One region of the Lentibacillus juripiscarius genome, then DNA from elsewhere that is predicted to be linked to it. Evidence: a T-box and tRNA genes for the amino acid it is inferred to sense, from the RefSeq annotation. Region 1 holds a T-box; the other holds one or more tRNA genes.
The links. A T-box is a leader RNA that pairs with one kind of tRNA and senses whether it is charged. The one in region 1 lies ahead of thrS (threonine--tRNA ligase), so its partner is inferred to be a tRNA-Thr.
Positions count from the first base shown of each region.

Region 2: it has a tRNA-Thr gene. The T-box ahead of thrS (threonine--tRNA ligase) is inferred to sense a tRNA for this amino acid. The anticodon was not compared.

Region 1 covers NZ_JBHUNA010000030.1:34,168-37,581, forward strand. The annotation lists gene thrS (threonine--tRNA ligase) at 1-1,535, opposite strand, end outside; T-box leader at 1,612-1,831, opposite strand; gene ytxC (sporulation protein YtxC) at 1,894-2,736, opposite strand; gene dnaI (primosomal protein DnaI) at 2,957-3,414, opposite strand, start outside.
Region 2 covers NZ_JBHUNA010000005.1:619-4,032, reverse strand. The annotation lists gene ACFSUO_RS02770 (hydroxymethylglutaryl-CoA reductase, degradative) at 1-778, opposite strand, end outside; tRNA gene ACFSUO_RS02765 (tRNA-Lys) at 1,071-1,143, opposite strand; tRNA gene ACFSUO_RS02760 (tRNA-Gln) at 1,264-1,335, opposite strand; tRNA gene ACFSUO_RS02755 (tRNA-Tyr) at 1,346-1,430, opposite strand; tRNA gene ACFSUO_RS02750 (tRNA-Thr) at 1,482-1,557, opposite strand; tRNA gene ACFSUO_RS02745 (tRNA-Val) at 1,775-1,850, opposite strand; tRNA gene ACFSUO_RS02740 (tRNA-Glu) at 1,932-2,006, opposite strand; gene ACFSUO_RS02735 (YwaF family protein) at 2,192-2,914, shown strand; gene ACFSUO_RS02730 (hypothetical protein) at 3,295-3,414, opposite strand, start outside.

The DNA of each region.
Region 1 (3,414 bases):
TGCTGATTGCCATCTTCGCCAATATAAGTCAAATCGAATCGTTCCGGCAGCTGGTAATCAAGCTGTACAGTCGACAATGTTTCGTCCTTGCCTAAAGCTGTTTTCACCTGCACATCAAGTTTTGGACCATAAAAGGCAGCTTCTCCTTCCGCTTCAATGTATTCGACATTCATTTCTTCCATCGTTTCTTTCAGCATGGCCTGTGCTTTTTCCCACATTTCATCGTTGTCAATATATTTTGCCTTGTCATCCGGATCACGATAGGAAAGCCGGAAGTAGTAATCGTCAATCCCGAAATCTTTGTATACTTTCTGAACAAGTTCGACCACTCGGACAAATTCATCCTTAAGCTGGTCCGGACGGGCAAAGATATGTGCATCATTCAGCGTCATTGCGCGAACCCGCTGCAGTCCTGCCAAAGCACCGGACATTTCATAACGGTGCATCGTGCCAAGTTCCGCGATGCGTACTGGGAGATTGCGGTAGCTCCACAGCTGGTTTTTGTACACCATCATATGGTGCGGACAGTTCATCGGGCGCAGGACTAGGTCTTCGTTGTCCATTTCCATTGCAGGGAACATGTCGTCTTGATAGTGGTCCCAATGTCCGCTTGTTTTGTAAAGTTCAACACTGCCAAGTACTGGTGTATACACATGATCATAGCCAAGGCGTTCTTCCAGATCGACAATGTAACGCTCAATGTTACGGCGGATGGTCGCACCTTTTGGCAGCCAGAGTGGCAGTCCTTGTCCAACCTTTTGCGAAACGTTAAAGATCTCCAATTCTTTCCCAAGTTTACGATGATCACGTTCTTTCCGTTCTTCAAGAATCTTTAAATGTTCATCAAGCTGTCCTTGCTTTTCAAACGCTGTGCCATATACACGCTGCAGCTGCTTATTATTGCTGTCTCCGCGCCAATAGGCTCCAGATACACTCAGCAGTTTAAATGCTTTGATCTTGCTTGTTGATGGGACGTGAACCCCACGGCATAGGTCAAAAAATTCCCCTTGCCTGTAAATGGTTACTTGCTCATCTTCCGGAATAGCATCAATCAATTCCAGTTTCAGATCATCACCAATTTCCCGGAACATTTCCCTTGCCGCATTACGGGAAACTTCCACACGTTCTATCTCCAAATTCTCGTCAACAATCTTTTTCATTTCTTTTTCAATTTTTGGTAAGTCTTCCGGTGTGATGGAATGTTCCAGGTCCATATCGTAATAGAACCCTTCTTCAATTACCGGTCCGACACCAAAGTTGACATCGCCATACAGCCTAGTGACCGCTTGTGCGAGTAGATGTGCGGTTGAATGGCGCATAATGTCAACACCTGCATCGTCCTTATAAGTGACAATTTCAATTGTGCCGTCATGTGGGAGTTCCCGGCGGAGATCCACCAATTCCCCGTCTAGTTTAACGGCAAGTGCCTGTTTTTTCAGCCCCGGGGAGATAGAGGCCGCAATGTCCTCCCCTGTAGTCCCTGCAGGAAACTGTTTCTCTGCTCCGTCTGGAAATGTGATCGTTAATTGTTCCATCGTCCACTGCTCCTTCCATGATTCCTAGTTTCGCTATTTCCTACAATAATAAAAGCGCTCATCCCTCTGCTTAAAGCAAAGGGACGAGCGCTGGTCACGTGGTTCCACCCTATTTCCCGCAAAAAATTGCGGCTCATCGATCGTTAACGCTGATGAGGCGCTGCTGTTTACTTCCTCGGTTCAACAGCAGAGTTCAAAGGGGGTAATCATTTGTCCGATCAGTGGAAGCTTTCAGCCAATGACTTCCTTCTCTTTGCTGCCGGGGCAAATAATCATGTCCTTATCGTTACTTTTAACTAGCTTAAAATGATATTTGTTTTATTATAGCTCCCGTTCCACATAAAATCAAGTCCTTTTTTCATTTATGTGTCAGTTGATATGGAAATGGAAATCGCTTCTTTGGTTCGAATGTCACGCGCTCCTGAAAGACGTTGATGACGGTCAGTGTTTTTGCATCTGACGGGCTGTCTCCGTAAATATAGATGGTTTCCGGACACATGGCAATCAGTGGTGCAAGATTCCACTCATCCTCGTCAAGTCCAACCATATAAAGCGGTTCCTCTTGCATCAGCCTCCGCAGTTCAATTCTGGAAAAGCGTTTCCCATCCGGTCTGTAAAAAGAAAACGGCTCGCCCTGGAGAACGTGAACCGTATGAAACATGGATTTGCGTTGTCCGATATGGTTGCGCAGCATGTCAATAAACGCTTGGTGATCCTCTTCCAGTTTGAATTCGTCAATGGCCAGTCCAACATAGTGAGCAAGCTGATCCTTAAACACTTTTGACTGAAAGTTGACAATGGAATCAAAATGAACCGCTCCGGAATGTTTAATATTGGCGGAGAAAAGCGAGTAAAGAAGACGGCATGGATCCTTATTGTTTCTTATAATCTGACTATCATCCACATCACCCGTGACGATACGATAGGACAAATCCATAATGCGTTCAACTTCATCAGGATTCGAATAATAATAATAATCTTTAATAATAGCATCCAGCATATCCGTTAGCCGATGTGAAACAAATACACCGACCATTGCCTCGGCGATTGTCTCCATTAGATCGTTGCCGGGCACCTGATAATCCAGCTGTAAATGATTCCCCCATTCTTTATTGTTTTTCCAGTGCAGCTCAAGCTTTTTGTTAATTTGAAATAAATACTCACAAAAACGTATTGCCTCTTTATCCGATTCGAAATACACTTCAAGCAAATACATCACCCTCACCCAAGACCAAACTGTTACATTATATGGACATCCATACCGAAACATGTATACTCCATAAAAACTAGTAACTATCTTTGTCCAGGCTCAGTAAGATAGGGAGATGCACGATGCTAGTGCCTGTTGCAAAAAAAGGTGTCTATCCAGTTTCTTGAACCAGACAAACACCCTTCGGACCGACCGTGGTTTCTCATGAGAATTACTGGCCATCCCGGCGGTTTTCACCACCCAGACCAACTTCTTTACTAACCTGTTTGATTCGCTCGATGATACGGCCAGCTTTCACTGTTTCATTGCCGCCCCGGCTAGTGGAGGCCATTTGCTGCTCCAACTGTTCCAGACTGTAGTTGGACGTGAAGAACACTGGCATATTTTCCATCATCCGATACTGCAGAATGGATCCAAGTATTTCGTCCCGGAACCAGGCGGACTGGGTTTCCGCACCGATATCATCAAGCATGAGCACATCGGTGTTTTTAAAGTAATTGATTTTTTCATTAATCGAATCATCTTTAATGGAGCTCTTCATTTCCCGGACAAATTCAGGCATGTAAATTAGCATCGATGATTTATTGTACTCTTTCAGTGCATTGGCTAGTGCACCGATTAGATAAGTCTTGCCGACACCGAATGGACCGTGGAAATAAATACCTTTTG
Region 2 (3,414 bases), on a different contig from region 1:
CAGATGCCGCGAATTCATACGCATGAATGACACCATCCCGCACCTCTTCGCCGGAAAACTCTTCCGACCCAAGCAAATCAGTTGGTATAACACAGCGCGCGCGTGCAAGACAACGATCCGGGTAGTTGGAAAGAATTCGTAAATAGACTTTTCCGCCTGTTAATTCCTCAACTGTTGGAGCCAGGGACTCAACCATCGTATTAATGATATTCGCTCCCATGGCATCACACGTATTAATATATATATGGAGGACGAGCATTTGACTATACTTCGAACCCGGCTCTTCATTCAGGATTCTGACATCCAAATCCTCTGCACCACCACCCCTGTTCACTAAACTAGGGTATGCAGCATTCACAGCATTAATCAAATTATCTTTTTCATGTAAAATAGCTTCTTTCGCTATATAAAAATCCTGGCATCCGACTACTTGGATCTGGCCAATCATGACACGATCAGTCGCCTCCGTTGTGAACCCGCCTGCATTCCTGACAATTTTGGCAATATGACTTGCAGAGGCAACAACTGATGGTTCCTCAATCGCCATCGGCACAACGAAATCCTTGTCATTAATCAAAAAGTTCAGTCCTAGTCCCAGAGGAAGCGGGAATGTACCCACAACATTTTCTATCATGTTATCAGCGGTATCCGTTGACAACGCTTCTTTGGAGAATAGATACGCTGTGTCCTCTTCCGTAAAACTCTCCATTTTCGCAAGCAATTCCCGCCGCTGTTCAACGGTCATATTATAAAAGCCAGGAATCCTGGAAGTCTGCATGCCATCTCATCCTTTTACCAACTTATTATACGGCAATAAACACGATTTGTTTATGATTCAACTGTGTCTATTATGTAAAAAAACAGCATAAAATGCAAATAAACAAGGCTGTTGGCAATCATAACGACCTTGTTTATTTTCCATTATAATATGTGTTATGGATTTCCGCTAGCATTTTTTAATATCGATGAGATTTGGAGGATTCCGCCGCCCCTAGCTAGTCCTTGTTTCCTTTAATCCTAATCAGAAACAAGGGGAACCGAGAGGTGAGAATCCGACATATCTTCTTTGATGAGCCATGGAGGATTCGAACCTCCGACCCTCTGATTAAAAGTCAGATGCTCTGCCAGCTGAGCTAATGGCTCCTGTTGGGCATTTGGTCTATTATAGAGTGGATCACCTGATGGTCTGTTGCATCAGACAGACCTGACAATCGTTTAACGTACAGGCAGCATTTACTGAAAAGCAGACCAAATAAAAAAAGACTGGGCTACCAGGATTCGAACCTGGGAATCACGGGATCAAAACCCGATGCCTTACCGCTTGGCTATAGCCCAATGTAACATATGGTGGAGGGGGAGAGATTCGAACTCCCGAACCCTGAGGGAGCGGATTTACAGTCCGCCGCGTTTAGCCACTTCGCTACCCCTCCGTAGTTATTATAACTGATTTCTTAAGAATTTATACATCAAAATTAAATAAATGGTGCCGGCCAGAGGACTTGAACCCCCAACCTACTGATTACAAGTCAGTTGCTCTGCCAGTTGAGCTAGGCCGGCATATAGATAGTGATTCATTTACTTGTACTGTTTTCTTTTGATTAAACCGCTCGTCGTGTTGCACGCTAGTTCATTGATGCCGCACTCCTCGCAAGCCTGCACTTGGTAGCTTAATCTGTGTTGTTAGCGGCTTGCTCTGCCAGTTGAGCTAGGCCGGCATACTTTAAATAGTCTGTTTAGCTTTCGGGATTTTTATACATGTTGGAGGTGGAAATAATGGTGGAGGATGCAGGGTTCGAACCTGCGACCCCTTGCTTGTAAGGCAAGTGCTCTCCCGGCTGAGCTAATCCTCCAATACACAGGACGTGCTAATCCATGTATTACGGCAAAACATCGCAAATTTAACATATCTCCATGCAATCCTTAAAAGGAAATGGTGACCCGTACGGGATTCGAACCCGTGTTACCGCCGTGAAAGGGCGGTGTCTTAACCACTTGACCAACGGGCCACTGAACATGAAAAAAGCCAATATGTATTCTTGCGTTCACCGACGAGTATTATTATATACAGTTTGTCCATTTTTGTAAAGAGGATAATACAAAAAAATTATTTCCGGTACGAATATTTTACTTTACAATTATATTAAACCATAATCAAAAAAATCACATCACTAATGAAAGGATGACTAAAACAATGGCATCCATATTTCTGGAACAAAGTGGCTCGCCTTTTACAGCATTCGGTTTCAGTCACATAACCACACTGCTCGTTTACATTATTGGTCTTACCATTTTAATGTTGTTTACCAAAAAAATACTGAGTAAACCATCTATTTATCAATTCATTCGTTGGAGTCTCTTCACCCTCCTCATTTTATCCGAAATAAGCTACCAGCTATACACAGCACTCAACGGCATTTGGAGCTTGAGTGAGCATATGTTTCTGCATCTATGCGGCATTGCGGGCATAACAGGCGCAATCTCCCTGCTCACCCATAATAAGCAATTCATTCAGATCACATTTTTCTTTGGACTTATCCCTGCATTTTTAGCTTTAGTCACACCCGAACTACCTTATGACTTCCCACACTACCGGTTTTTGAAGTTCTTTATTCATCATATCGCTATTTCGTGGACCGGTGTATTTTTAGTCATAACAAATCATGTAACGATACCATTTCCGTCTTTTATTAAATCCTATGTCTATTTACTGATATATGCCGCTATCATAGGTTTCTTTGTCAATCCTCTTTTAGGTTCTAATTATTTGTATCTCTCGCACACACCAGCAGCCAGCACTCCCCTGGATTTGCTTGGCAATGGAGTCTGGTATTACGTCAATCTATGTATTTTAGCGTTTATTGTTTTCTTTCTGCAGTATCTAGTATACAGCACACGGGCAGGCATAAAACAATAAATGTATCCAGTTATGTCTTTAGGCTGACCGGAAAACAGTCTGGAATTGCCCAGTTCATATCTTCCCGGTTTAAAAGATCGCAAAAGAAGCTACTAAAAGCTGCTTCAGCTGCAACTCTTTCGGTATGTCATTTTCACTGGACTTTTTAGAACAACCTCTTCAAGTGCGCGTTCAAAAGGAGGATAAAAAGGACCGAGAAGTTTAAGGCGGCGCAGCTTTGAGTAGCGGAATGTATGCAATATAATACATGAGCATAAGGAATGCCCCCCCTGAATCCGCATCGCACGCAGGAAAAGTGATCTTCTTTTCCAAGGAACGGAAAAGCAAGCCAACGAAGAAATTCGATGTGTCTTTTTTACCGGACTTTTTGAATAACCTCTTCAAGAATATATAATGGCAGCAACCCAGACAATCACAATAACCGGCAGTGATGTGTAAAGAGATTGCCATAGTTTCATTTTGTGCTTTTTTATAAGATAAACAGCCACAAATACTTCCAT